Regions from separate parts of the Leuconostoc lactis genome, predicted to be linked through region 2. Evidence: a T-box and tRNA genes for the amino acid it is inferred to sense, from the RefSeq annotation. Region 2 holds a T-box; the other regions hold tRNA genes.
The links. The T-box of region 2 lies ahead of thrS (threonine--tRNA ligase). A T-box ahead of a tRNA ligase gene usually reads a tRNA of that ligase, here a tRNA-Thr.

Region 1: it encodes a tRNA-Thr, which carries the amino acid that the T-box ahead of thrS (threonine--tRNA ligase) is inferred to sense. The anticodon was not compared.
Region 3: it encodes a tRNA-Thr, which carries the amino acid that the T-box ahead of thrS (threonine--tRNA ligase) is inferred to sense. The anticodon was not compared.

The regions. Positions count from the first base shown of each region.
Region 1 is NZ_CP042420.1:712,112-716,990, reverse strand. It holds gene rlmD (23S rRNA (uracil(1939)-C(5))-methyltransferase RlmD) at 1-681, shown strand, start outside; gene FGL80_RS03635 (DUF1129 domain-containing protein) at 730-1,566, opposite strand; gene FGL80_RS03630 (PadR family transcriptional regulator) at 1,544-1,900, opposite strand; tRNA gene FGL80_RS03625 (tRNA-Thr) at 2,025-2,097, opposite strand; tRNA gene FGL80_RS03620 (tRNA-Leu) at 2,163-2,244, opposite strand; gene FGL80_RS03615 (DUF6508 domain-containing protein) at 2,295-2,681, opposite strand; gene FGL80_RS03610 (AI-2E family transporter) at 2,727-3,830, opposite strand; gene mutY (A/G-specific adenine glycosylase) at 3,836-4,852, opposite strand.
Region 2 is NZ_CP042420.1:1,080,627-1,085,505, reverse strand. It holds gene FGL80_RS05485 (amino acid permease) at 91-1,464, opposite strand; gene thrS (threonine--tRNA ligase) at 1,560-3,524, opposite strand; T-box leader at 3,614-3,819, opposite strand; gene FGL80_RS09230 (hypothetical protein) at 3,856-3,978, opposite strand; gene larD (D/L-lactic acid transporter LarD) at 4,067-4,786, opposite strand.
Region 3 is NZ_CP042420.1:290,519-295,397, reverse strand. It holds gene hslO (Hsp33 family molecular chaperone HslO) at 1-160, shown strand, start outside; gene lysS (lysine--tRNA ligase) at 277-1,758, shown strand; tRNA gene FGL80_RS01405 (tRNA-Asn) at 1,842-1,914, shown strand; tRNA gene FGL80_RS01400 (tRNA-Asn) at 2,042-2,114, shown strand; tRNA gene FGL80_RS01395 (tRNA-Thr) at 2,143-2,215, shown strand; gene FGL80_RS01390 (MFS transporter) at 2,294-3,475, opposite strand; gene FGL80_RS01385 (APC family permease) at 3,767-4,879, shown strand, end outside.

The DNA of each region.
Region 1 (4,879 bases), 370 kb from region 2:
ATTGAAGCCATTAACCAAGCACTCCCCGAGGTCACGGGTATTTTCCAAAACTTTAATCCTGGCCGAACAAGCATTGTTTGGGGTGAGGAAACCATCAAATTATGGGGTAAAGATTACATCGAAGAAACGATTATGGGCAAGACTTTTCAGTTGTCACCCCGTGCCTTCATGCAATTAAACTACACCCAAATGACCGTTGTTTATAACGAGGCCCTTGCCGCACTTGATTTGACTCATGCAGATAAACTCGTGGATGCTTATGCTGGTGTTGGCACAATTGGGCTGAGTTTGGCAGATAAGGTCGGTGAAGTACGCGGTATGGAAATCATTCCAGAAGCCGTTGATGATGCCAACATTAACGCTGAAATCAATCACATCACTAATGCCAAATATGAAATTGGTACGGCAGAAGAACTCTTTCCAAAATGGCAAGCAGAAGGTTGGATCGCTGATGCCCTCGTGGTGGATCCACCACGCACTGGTTTAGATACCGCCTTGCGTCGTGAAATTCTACGGACCAAGCCAGAAAAGTTTGTGTATATTTCTTGCAACGCGTCAACCTTAGCACGAGATTTAGTTGATCTCACCCAAGCTTATCAAGTTGAATACATTCAAAGTATCGATATGTTCCCGCAAACTGCCCGTTGGGAAGGCGTCGTGAAGTTAACACGCCGTGATTAAAACATAAAAACAGCCAAACCATTAATGGTTTGGCTGTTTTTAGTTTTATCATTCTGATTTCTTCATTCTTTTCACTGCAAAGTAACTCATTAAATAAAAGACAATCATCACAATAACCATTAACCCAGCGTACAGATACCGACCAGATTTAATACGAAGCAACGCATCAAAGTGCGGTATTCTTGCAATAATACCCATAATACCAAAGGCCAACGCTACAATCACAAAAGGCGTCCACATCTGTTTATCTGTCAGTCGCAGATAAACAATTCCGCCTATTAACCAACCTAACAAAATAACACCAATCCCCCAAATACCATCAAGAGATATTCTGACCGGAGTTTTCACCAAAATAGTGATTAAAGATAGCGGCGCTAAAGCAATAATGGCTATCAGACACCAAATCAGCCATTGCATCACCTTATGCAAGCGCCACGTCGATACACGATATATCGTTACCGCAAGGTACTTAAAAAGTATTATAACCATTAGTAAGGCATACAATCCAGCAATTAACATGGCCCCCACATCAGTTGGTTTACCAGTTGTCGTCAATGTTGGAAAGATGGTAATGCCCATATAACTCCCGACAACTATCAGCGCGAGTTTAACCACCGCCCAAAAACTTCTGGGTACTTCTGCCAAAAATGCATCCGCTACCTCTTTTGGCTCTTTTCCGAAATAATCAACTGCAGATAGGCCATCTTTTTGGGCAGCAAGAATATCTTGTAGTACATCAAGTAAGAAGGATTCAATCTGCGCCTCATCACGCGAGACACTTTGAAAGCGCAAATAAAGTAGCAAATCATTATAGTATGCTTTATTTTCTTCATTTAAACGTTGCCGCAATTGGTTATTTTCTTCAATCATTTGATTCGTGTTCATTTTTTCTCCCCCCATCAATCATGCGATTAACGACATTTGCTAAGATATCCCACTCCAAAAGAAATGCCTGCTTTTCAGCTTCCCCAGCTGGTGTCACATAGTAATACTTACGGTCTGGACCTTCTTGCGACGGTTGCATTTTCCCCATAATTAATCCACGCCTTTCCATTGCAGCTAATAGTGGATAAATTGTCCCTTTTGGAATATCTTCTAGGCCGTAGTCATTCATTTGCTTACTAATGCCATAGCCATAATCAGGTTTTCGTGACAAAATAATGAGCATCATCCCTTGTAGAATGCCTTTCAACATTTGACTCGACCTATTTTGCTTCATGTGAATACGACCTTTAGAACTATATTGTTTAACATACTAGTAGTATATAATATTTTTACTATATTGTAAAACATACTAGCGAACAAAATAAAAAGCAGTGATTTAAAATCACTGCTTTTCTTGATGCCGACTAGCGGATTCGAACCGTTGACCCCCTCATTACTAGTGAGATGCTCTACCAACTGAGCTAAGTCGGCAACGCCAAGTACTCAAGTATACCTAAGTTATACTAGATACCCCAGAGAACAAATTGTTCTCTTAGTACGGGTGACAGGAATCGAACCTGCACGCCTTGCGGCACTGGAACCTAAATCCAGCGCGTCTGCCAGTTCCGCCACACCCGCATTTAGTTGCTTAGACAACTATATTAGTTTACTTTAAAATCTAACATTCGTCAAGACTTTATTTCACTTTTTTGCTTTAACTGATAGGCCCGTGTCATGAGATCAAGTAAAATCCCATTTTCCACTAAAACCTGCCACATTCCTGGCGTGTATTTTTCCCCGCGAATGATTGCTGACAACACGGCACGTACTAAATCATAGTCTTCTGACGTGGCGGCAATCTCTGCAACAACAGCCTCTGGCACACCTTCATGAAAACCATGTTGTCGCAATGTGCGGTCAAAATTACGATCATATTCCGCTGACTTAAAGTAACTTTGCGCGAGTGCCAAAATATCAACTGAATAGGCTGGATATGGGCCAGATGGCCAGGGAATTGGTTGGCCTTTAGCTGATGCCAATACGGCAATATTTTTTTCAAAGTCAAATGCTTGCATAACTGAACCCCCTACTAGATTAAACTCACTATCTAGTATAGCACATTACTTACTTTTTGTCAGTATAAACAACTCAGCAGCAAACTGTACCACAACGCGTAAGATGGCATAAACTGGCACAATCAAAATCATACCAACAATGCCCCACAAGTTACCTGCAACCATCAATAAAATCATAATCGTTAACGGATAAATCGCCAAACTTTTACCAATCACATTTGGATAAATGAAGTTCCCATCCAATTGTTGCACAATCGTCATGACAATCAACACCAACACCACTTGTTTCCAAGATTGTGTGCTGGCAATAATGAGGGCTGGCACCACACCAATCCACGGTCCAAGGTAAGGCACAATATTCGTAATGCCGGCAACAATTCCGAGCAACCAAGCATAAGGTTGTCCAATTAAGAGATAACCAATGGCCATTGAGGCACCAACGAAGCCCATTTCAATTGCTTGTCCGGAAATATATTTTTCAATCGTCGTATCCATCTTTGTGGTGAGTTCTGAAATTGTTTCCGCGTGCCGTGCAGGAAATAGTTTTTGAATGGCGGGCACCAAGCGATTCCCATCGCTTAACATATAAAATAAAATGACTGGAATCGTGACCAAATTGATCGTGACCGTTGTGACCGTTGAAGCAACAGTGCCGAGCGTCCCAGCAGTTACCGTCAAAAACGAACCGGCGTATTTGCCCACCGCTGTTTTAACTTGTTCCACATCAACTGACAAGTGAAGCGCATCAAACCATTCACTCTTCACGACTTCTGTCGCGATGCGTTGCGCATCATTCACAAAGCTTGGCAAAGCGTTCACTAAATTCGTTATTTCTTGAATTAATGTTGGCACCAACACAACTAGCGCCCCGACAATCATGGCTAAAAATCCCAAAAATGTGATGACGACAGCTACTTGATGTGGCATCACTTTACCACGGATTTTTATTTTTTGAATCAGTGAGACCAGTGGCTTTAAAATATAATACAGAAAACCAGCGACCACCAAAGGTGCAAAGACCGTCGAAATGAAAACCTGAATCGGGCGCATCAAAAAGTCAAAGCCAGAGACGATATACACCAGCAGTGATAGCGCTAATAATTCAATTGTCCAAAAAAAGAGTTGCTTTAACTTAGGATTTGGAAACATGTGTGTTATTCCTCCAACGCATTCAGTAATTTGTGTTGTACTGTGGGCAGTGATAGGTGCTGCCACTGGTCAGGCGTCAAGTATTGCCGATTATCAGTTAATGGCAAATCTCGTTTCACAAGCCAAATTTCCCACCGACGATGTGTAAAGACGTGCACAATAGGTTTAATGTGTAGCTGTTCACCGACAATTTGCTCAATGCTTTGAATTTCTTCCAACGGGAAAGTCCAAAAACCCGATAACAAACCAGTATCTGGTCGTTTTTCAAAGAGTAGGCGGCCATCTTTTTCTGAAACGGTTGCCATATACAGCTGTTTAACTGGCTTCTGCTTCTTTGTTTTAACCGGATACGCCATTTCCACACCATCGCGATAGGCTGCGTTAAAGGCCCGCACCGGTGAATCCTCACTGTTAGGATTTTTAGCTGTCATATAACTTGAGCCAAGATCCATAATAGCTTGGTTAAAGTCGCCTGGTCGATCAGGATCAACAATCGGCAAGATAGCATCGTAAAAAATCTTTCGCGATTTTGGTTGCGCAATATCGGCGTCAATTTTTAGTAAACGACTGAACACGCGATAAGCATTGCCATCCACAGCCGGTACGACTTCGCCAAAGCTAATCGAAGCAATGGCTGCTGACGTATAAGGGCCAACACCTGGTAAGACTTGCAGATCATCAGCACTTTCCGGCCAATGCCCATGTAAATCATCCACAACAAAACGCGCTGCTTTTTGTAAGTTACGCGCCCGTGAATAATAGCCCAGACCTTCCCAAAGCTTTAAAACTTGTGCTTCTGGCGCACGTGCTAAATCCTGTACCGTTGGTAAGGCCTGCATAAACCGTTCATAATATGGTAAGACAGTATCCACTTGGGTTTGTTGCAACATGATTTCTGATACCATAACCCGATAAGGGTCATGATCCACACGCCAAGGTAATGTCGCACGTCCCTCACGGTCATACCAATCCAGTAATGTGCGACGAAAATTTTCAATTGTTTCTTCTGACCAAAATTCCATAATACTATTGTACCCTAAGTTAGCCTG
Region 2 (4,879 bases):
CGTCACGCCCCTTTTTTACAATGGTACCAGTGTATCATAATTCATAAAAACGGTTCAATCATATCACTTGATTGAACCGTTTTTATGAGATTATTTGGTCAGTGTTTTTGGCTGTCGATAAGCAACTGCACCAAAAAGCAGTAACCATAACGTTGCCCCAATTGCAGGGACACGTGACTCAACATTGAAAAACAATGTCATAAAGACAAAGGCAAAGAACAAAATTGCTGCTGGCACAAAAAACTTTGGGGCAATCATGAGAAAGCCGTCAGCCATATACTGGTCAGATTGTCGATAACGCCAGTACGCAATCAAGATCAGAATATAGATCATTAAGAACAAGTCCGTTGACGCACTTGTCACAAAGCTAAAGGCGTTGGTAATGGCTGGTATCACCGAAATAATTGCGGAAAAACCAACCATCCCAGCCGTCATCAAAATGGCATTAACTGGTAGTTGCCTTTTTGACAACTTTTTAAAGGGTTGCAAACACGTGGCGTGTGATTGATAAGCCAACGCAAAAAAGTTACGACTGGCACTAAAAATCACAGAACTCAACGCAGAGGCAGCACTGGTTAATACGACAAAGTTAATCAAAGCTGCCGCCCACTTAATCCCGACCAATTGAAAGACCATCACAAAGGGACTTTGGTCGGCTGGAATTTTTTGCCAAGGATAGATCGCCATAATCACCGTTAAGGCACCCAAATAGAAGAATAAAATACGTAAAGGAATTTGATTAATGGCTTTTGGCAAAACTTTACGAGGATTTTTCGTTTCAGCAACTGTCATCCCAATAAATTCCATCCCCACAAACGCAAACATGACCATCTGGAAGGCATCAATAAAATGCCTAAACCCGTTTGGAAATAGTGAGAAATGTTGGAACACATTATTGAAAGTCACGTCACCGACTGGTGTTTTGAAGCCAGTGACCGCCATGATGATACCGGTCACAATCAAGGCTAATATGGCCACGATTTTAATCATGGCAAACCAAAACTCAGTTTCACCATATAACGCAACCGCCACCAAATTCACTAATGTGAGGACAATTAACATGACAATTTGAATGAACCAACTCGGCAAATTCGGGAACCAAAATTGGATATATTGGGCCACGGCCGTTAATTCGGCCATCCCCATAAACACAACCGTTAACCAATACGACCAACGGGCGAAAAAGCCCGCACGGTTATCAATGTATCGCGTAATGAAGGTAATAAAGGTGTGCTGCTTTGGATCGGCATAAAGCAGTTCGCCAATCGCGCGCATCACCACAAACATAAATAAACCAATGATTAAGTAAACACATAAGATGGCTGGCCCAGCGTAATTAATGGAACGCCCAGCCCCCATAAACAAACCCGTCCCAATGGTACCACCAATGGCGATTAACTGTACGTGACGATTTGTGAGGCCACGTTTTGTAGACTGCCGTCTGTCTCCAACTGTCTCAGACATGATATCAATAACTTCTCCTTTGTGAACTTTCAGCATCTGATCGATGCAGCATAAATAGCAAAGCACCTGACGTGCAACCCGTCAGGTGCTTTAGCTTAATTTGTTTTAGTATTGCGTGAATAATTAGCAACATCTGCCAAAATTTCAGCTTGGAAATCGGCAATTGGCATCGTTGTTGTCTTCTCTTCACCGTACTTACGTACTGTGACAGTTTGACCTTCAACTTCAGAATCACCCAAAACCAGTGTATATGGAATCTTATTCGTTTGTGCTTCACGAATCAAGTAACCCATCTTGGCATCTTTTGTTTCCACATTGGCACGTAGACCAGCGTCTTGGAGTTGCTTTTTGATTTGTTCAGCATACGCACCGTGCGCACCCAAGTTGACCGGAATGATTTGTACTTGTAATGGCGCCAACCAAGTTGGGAAAGCACCCTTATACATTTCAATCAAGTAAGCTGTGAAACGTTCCATCGTACCGACAATACCACGGTGCAACATCACTGGGCGATGGTTATCTTGCCCATCGGCGCCAATATAAGTCAAGTTAAAGCGTTCTGGTAGCAAGAAGTCCAATTGAATCGTTGACATTGTTTCTTCATTACCCAAAGCTGTCTTTGTTTGCACATCAAGCTTTGGCCCATAAAAGGCTGCTTCACCTTCGGCTTCGTAATAATCCAAACCAAGGTCGTCCATAGCACGCTTCAATTGCGCTTGTGACTTTTCCCACATCTCATCATCATCAAAATACTTTTCTGTATTTTTAGGATCACGATATGACAAACGGAAACGGTAATCCGTGATGTTGAAGTCACGGTAAACTTCCATCATCATCGTCAAAATTGACTTGAATTCTTCTTCCAACTTTTCTGGTTCAACGAATGTGTGACCATCGTTCAATGTCATTTCACGCACACGTGACAAACCAGTCAACGCACCTGACTTTTCATAACGGTGCATCATACCCAATTCCGCAATCCGGATTGGCAATTCACGATATGAACGTGGCTTGTGCTTGAAGACCATGATGTGTGATGGGCAGTTCATTGGGCGCAATTCAAGGAATTCGCCATCGCCCATGTCCATTGGTGGGAACATATCTTCACGGTAGTGATCCCAGTGACCAGATGTCTTATACAAGTTCAAGTTAGACAAAACGGGCGTATACACGTGTTGGTAACCATTGGCCAATTCTTTGTCGGTGATGTAGCGTTCAACTTGACGACGAATCGTTGCCCCATTTGGTAACCAAACTGGCAAACCTGAACCCACTTCTTGACTCGTAAAGAACAAGTCCATGTCACGACCAATCGTCCGGTGGTCACGTTCTTTAGCTTCTTCACGACGTTGCAATTCTGCTTCAACGTCGGCTTGCTTCCATTCCGCAATCCCATAAACACGTTGCATCATTGGGTTAGATGACTTACCACGCCAGTAAGCACCAGCTACTGATGTCAACTTAAAGTGCTTCAACCAACCTGTTGATGGCACCAAACCACCCTTATCCAATTCAACATGATCGCCTTGGACAGCAATTGTGATTGTCGCATCTTCAGGCAAATCTGAAATCAATTCAACCTTATAAGGATCATCCGCAAACATCGCCAACGCTTCGTCACGTGACACTTCGCGTGACACAATTGGTAAGTCTTCTTTAGCAATCTTGTGCATCATGGCTTCGATTTCAGCAAAATCTTCAACCGTCACTTGGTTACCGGCACCGTTATCTGTGTCGTAATAGAAACCATTTTCAATAAATGGTCCCACACCAAAGTGCATGTTAGCAAACTTTGGCAAGCGCTTTAAAGCTTGTGCCAATAAGTGTGAAGCAGAATGACGCAACAAATCCAACGCTTCATCATCAGCCGTTGTAATTAATTGAAAATCACCAGATGCGGGAATAACATCATGCATACCCACATAAGCACCGTCCAACTTAGCTGAAACTGACTTCTTAGCCAAAGACTTAGAAATACTTTCAGCGACAACCAATGGTGTTGTGCCTGCTGGGAATTCCTTCACTGCACCATCGGGAAAAGTAAGCTTAATTTCTGACATAATCGTTATTTCCTTTCACTGACGTTTGTGCTTCGACAAACGTTGATAACATTTAAAAAACAAAAACGTCCCCTTGAGCCATTGCGACTCAAAGGGACGTTTTACCGTGGTACCACCCAAGTTCAGCACAAAATGTGCCACTCAAATGACAGTTAACGGTGTCACCCGGACAGCTTTCAGACTTTACTCACTATCACTCAAAGGTAGTCTCGCCTGCACAAGCCACTCATTTCCACCAACCATGAGTTCTCTATTCGCTTGCTAACACTTGAGTTGTCCTTATCAACGTTATTGAAGTTAGTTTAGCACCATTTTGTTATTTTTGCAACAATTATTGTGGCGCTACGGCATCAAGTAAAATAGCCAGTGCTTCTTTTGCTTGGGCGTCATGATCTAAAATACCGTTATCAAAAGCCACTTTCAAAGCATTATATTGTGATTCTGTTAATGTCATGATTTTTTCCTCTTTATTCATAGCGTATCTCAATTATAGCGAAGCCACCCTAAATTACAAGTGACCCATGCCAATAAAAAAAGGCCGATTAGAGGCCTAAATAGTATTTTGAAAATAGTGCTGCAAAAATTGCCCCAACAAATGGTGCAATACCTGGTACAAGGATACCGTACTTGAAATCAGCCGTTGTGCGATTTTTCCAAGGGATAATCGCATAAGCTAATCTTGGTCCCATATCACGTGCCAAGTTCATGGCAAAGCCAGTGGTACCACCAAGACCCATACCAATTGCCCAGACAAGGAAACCAACAGCCAACGGTACCATACCAGGCACATCCCCAGCCCGCGCTGAAATGGCCAAAATACTTGTCATAAAGATAAATGTCGCAAATGCTTCAACGAAGAAGTTGCGTGGTAAATTACGAATTGCCGGTGCTGTTGAGAAAATGTTGCGCACAATGACCGGATCAATATCTTTTTCAGATAACTTAAATTGATCCGCGTACATCACGTACACAATTAAGGAACCTACCAAAGCACCCAATATTTCAACCACACTCACGGCCAAGAAGTACCAAAAGTCAATTCGACCAAGCACTAATTGCACCATGGCCATCGCTGGGTTGATAAAGACATCACCAAAGACGAAAAGCACAATGCTAATGCCAAATCCCCACGTTGTGATTGCAAAAATGTGTCCGGACCCATGGTACTTCGTCCGATTCAAGACATCGTCAGCGTGTACGCCGACACCGAAGATGATCATGAGCGCTGTGCCCATAAATTCAGCCAACAACTGGTGTATCATTTGTAATCTCCTAAGCGGTCGCAAATCTATCAAGAAGTCGCGGTTTTTTTATTAAATTTCCATTCCTAATCTTAAGGCCTTGCCTTTAACGTG
Region 3 (4,879 bases), 790 kb from region 2:
TGAGATGTTGACAACGTTGCCAGCTGAAGAAGTTCAAGCCATGATTGATGAAGATGGCGGCGCGGAAATTGTGGGTAAGTTCTCAGGTAAGCGTTACTTCTTCACAGCTGATGAATTACGTGAAATTGTCGATGAAATCAACCAGAATAATCGTGACTAACCTTTGAGGTTGTCTCTAATTTTTGGTATAGTTAATATTAGTAAAAACTTTGACAACTGGTGAGTATCATCAGAATATAATGGAGGAAACGTGCTCACTTTGAGCACTCTAAACATATGGCAGAAGAAAAAGCCCTCAACGATCAAATGTTGGCCCGTCGCCAGAAGTTGGCAACGCTTGTTGACGATTTACATTTGGATCCATTTGGTAAGCGATTTGAACGCACAGCAAAGGCGCAAGAATTGCATGACTTGTACGATAACAGTACATTAGAAGAATTAGAAGCTGAACCACATGAAGTTGTGATTGCTGGTCGTATGATTGCTAAGCGTGGCGCTGGTAAGATCATCTTTGCCGACTTGCGTGATGTTTCTGGTAAGATTCAAATTTATGCTAAGCGTGACGATTTGGGCGATAACTACCCAATCATTAAGCGGGCAGATCTTGGTGATTTCCTTGGTGTTAAGGGGATCATGATGAAGACTGAAGCCGGTGAATTAACGGTTTTGGTGACTGAATTAACACATTTGACGAAGGCTTTGCGTCCAATGCCAGATAAGTTCCATGGTATTGCCGATGTGGAAACACGTTACCGCAAGCGCTATTTGGATTTGATTGCCAATGAAGACTCATTCAAGAAGTTCCAATTGCGGTCAAAGATTATTTCAGCTATTCGCGCTTACATGGATTCACAAGACTTCATGGAAGTAGAAACACCAATTTTGCAAACTGAAGCTGGTGGTGCTGCTGCACGGCCATTTATCACGCACCACAACGCGCTCAACATTGATATGTACATGCGTATTGCCACCGAATTGTACTTGAAGCGTTTGGTTGTTGGTGGTTATGAACGTGTGTATGAAATCGGCCGTATCTTCCGTAACGAAGGCATGGATCCTAAGCACAACCCTGAGTTTACAACAATGGAAACTTATGCGGCGTACATGGACTTTACCGACGTGATGGATGAAACGGAAGGTATTTTCAAGGCAGCGGCCGCTGTTGTTTCCGATGACTTGAAGGTTACTTACCAAGGGACAGAAATTGATCTTGGCTCAAAGTTTGCCCGCAAGCACATGGTTGACTTAATCAAGGAACAAACAGGGGTTGATTTCTGGCAAGACATGTCTGTTGAAGACGCCCAAAAGTTGGCTGACGAACATCACGTGAAGTACGAAAAGTATTGGGGTGTTGGCCACATTATCAACGCGTTCTTTGAAGAATTCGTTGAAGACACGTTGGTACAACCAACATTTGTCTATGGTCACCCAGTTGAAGTGTCACCATTGGCCAAGCGTAATGCGGAAGACCCACGCTTTACGGACCGTTTTGAATTATTCATTATGGGTAGCGAATATGGTAACGCCTTTACAGAATTGAACGATCCAATCGACCAACGTGCGCGTTTTGAAGCCCAAGTGGCAGAACGCGAAAACGGTAATGATGAAGCCGAAAACATTGATGAAGACTTCATCGAAGCTTTGGAATACGGTATGCCACCAACAGGTGGTTTGGGCATCGGAATTGATCGTTTAGTGATGTTGCTAACAGACTCCGATACGATTCGTGATGTTTTGTTGTTCCCAACAATGCGTTAAAATATTTTCAATTTAAATGATAAAAAGGCTTGACATAACGATAGATTATTCGATATAATAATTAAGTTGTGTTAAGCAATTATTCCGACTTAGCTCAGTTGGTAGAGCACCTGACTGTTAATCAGGTTGTCGCCGGTTCGAGCCCGGCAGTCGGAGTTTTATGAGAAGCAAACCTTAGAGGGTTTGCTTTTTTTGTGTCATTTTTTAGCGCATTTTTTCGTCAAAAAGTGTTGACAAAATATGGCAAAGCTGGCATAATTAAATAGTTGTGTTAAGCAATTATTCCGACTTAGCTCAGTTGGTAGAGCACCTGACTGTTAATCAGGTTGTCGCCGGTTCGAGCCCGGCAGTCGGAGTATCGGATAACCTTTAGGTTATCCACTTGCCGATGTAGCTCAGTTGGTAGAGCACGGGTATCGTAAACCTGGGGTCGGAGGTTCGAATCCTCTCGTCGGCATCCCGTCAAAGCATGATCACTGTTATCCAAGTGATCATGCTTTTTTTGTCGCAAAAAAACCAGTTGACTATCAACTGGTTAGACGGTTTTAGGTTTAAATCGAACGGTTAAGGTTAACACGCTGGAAATGGCTAAAATAACGGCCACAAAGGCATACGGTAAACTACCGTCGATATCAAGTAAGGCACCACCCAGAATCGGGCCGACAATGTTACCAATACTCGTCAAAGACATATTAAGACCGTTAATTAAGCCTTGTTGCGCTTCGTTAACGTGAGACAGCAGCGTGGTAATAGCAGGTCGTAAGACGTCAAAGCCAACAAAGACAATTAAGGTAGCGATAAAGACTTCCCATTTGCTTTGGGCAAATAAAATCCAAATAATGGCGACAAAACCAGCGATGAAACTTAACCGAATCACGCGTAATTCACCGAGGTGGCGGACTAACGCATCAAAGAAGACGACTTGGAAGATCAGCGACATGACACCATTGACGATTAAGAACCATGCAATTTCCGCTAAATCAAAGCCACGAACATCATGGAAATAAAGTGAGAACATATTATCAAAGGCTGCCAGACCAAAGGAAGCCACTAAAATCATCAGGAGCAACATCACTAAAGCCACCGACCAAAAGTTAGGCGCTGGGGTTGTGATCTCAGCATCGGGCTTTGTTGGGTCTTCATGTAACCGTAGTTGTGATTCAGCTGGCATGAAGCAGATGAAGACAATGAAGGCGAGCAGGCCCATCACAGCAGACCCATAAAAGGGGAAGGTAAGGTCGATATTGGCTAATACACCACCAATGCCGGGCCCCAAAATAATCCCGCCACTAAAAGAAGCGGATAACCAACCAATCACGCGAGCACGATTTTTCAGAGTGGTCATATCAGCGGCTAACGCGGTAATGGATGGCATCGATAAGGCAGCGGCTAAACCACCGAGCACACGGGCAAAATTTAGATACCAGAGTGATTGCCCAATACCGATGGCAAAAACAGCTTCCGAGATGGCGAAAAGCAACAGGCCAGCCGCAATGATGGGGATACGGGCAAACTTATCAGATAACCGCCCAATAATGGGCGAGGCGATAAATTGCACAGCGGCAAATAAGGCCGCCATAATCCCCATATCCATTGCCGTGAGGCCCATCTCTGTTTTAATATAAGGTTCAACTGGAATGACCAAGCCGATTCCTAACATAATCAGTAATTGCGAACCCACGAGTAAATAAAGTGCACGTTTTTGAATGCTTGTCATAAACCACCTTTTCTGATGTCGTCCTAGCATCTGTATAAAAAAGTGGACGTCATGAGCTAGACGTCCAAACTTTGCTAACGATGCGGTGTTGACGCAGACCGTGGCCTATCATCAACCTATTGTCTTTACCTTATCAATTGGTGGGGCGGTTGTCAAACTATGACAGTGGTCACGAGCCTTTGGGTTGTTTAAAAACGTTTAAATATTTAAAAATGTTATGGGTTTGTCATTCTTAAACTGGTATGATAAAAAGATGTAATGCTATTTTTAGAGTGAAACAGGGGAATAAACATGGCGACGGATCAAAAACTTAATCGCACCATGACATTAATACCGGCAATCTCAACTGTGATGGGCACAGTGATTGGCGCCGGCGTATTTTACAAAGCCTCAAGTGTGGCATCAGCCACGGGTTCAACCAGCATGTCGTTATTTGTCTGGTTGCTTGGTGGCTTGATTAGTTTAGCGGCTGGTTTGACTGGCGCTGAATTGGCAGCGGCCTTGCCACAGACCGGTGGGATGCTTGTTTATATCGAACGCGCATACGGTAAGTTAGCGAGTTATTTGCTCGGTTGGGCGCAAATCATTATTTATTTCCCAGCGAGTATTGCGGCTAAAGGGGTCATCTTTGGGACACAGGTAGCCAATCTGTTGCATTTGGGCGCGGGCGCAATTATTCCGTCAGGCGTTGCCGCACTGGTCTCAGTTGCGCTAATTAACATGCTTGGTTCAAAGGTGGCCGGCCAGTTCCAAGCGGTGACTTTGTTCTGTAAGCTCATTCCATTGGCCTTAATTATTATCTTTGGGTTGTTGCAGCCAGGGGGCGTCGATGTGTCGTTGTTCCCCGTGACACCAGGACATGAAGTTGGCGGTTGGGCCGCTGCTTTGGGTGGTGGTTTGTTGGCTACGATGTATGCCTATGATGGTTGGATTCACGTCGGTAACATTGCCGGTGAAATGAAGCATCCCTCACGCGACTTGCCACGGGCGATTGCGGGTGGTTTGTTTGGGATTATGATTATCTATTTGTTGGTGAACTATGCGTTCTTGCATGCCTTGCCATTCCAAGACATTCAAGGCAACGAAAATACGGCAATGGATGCGGCCCAAGTCATTTTTGGTGGCTTTGGTGGGAAATTAATTACCATCGGAATTTTGATTTCAATTTATGGGACGTTGAACGGCTTCACGATGACGGGTATGCGTTTGCCCTACGCGATGGCTTTGGAAAACAGTCTGCCCTTTTCAAATCAATTACTCAAATTAAACCGCTTTAAGATTCCATATGTGGCGGGGATCTTTGAATTGATTGTGTCAATTGCTTTAATGTTTGTCGGCGGCTTTGACATGTTAACGGATATGTTAATCTTTGTCATCTGGATTTTCTACACGCTAGTCTTAGTG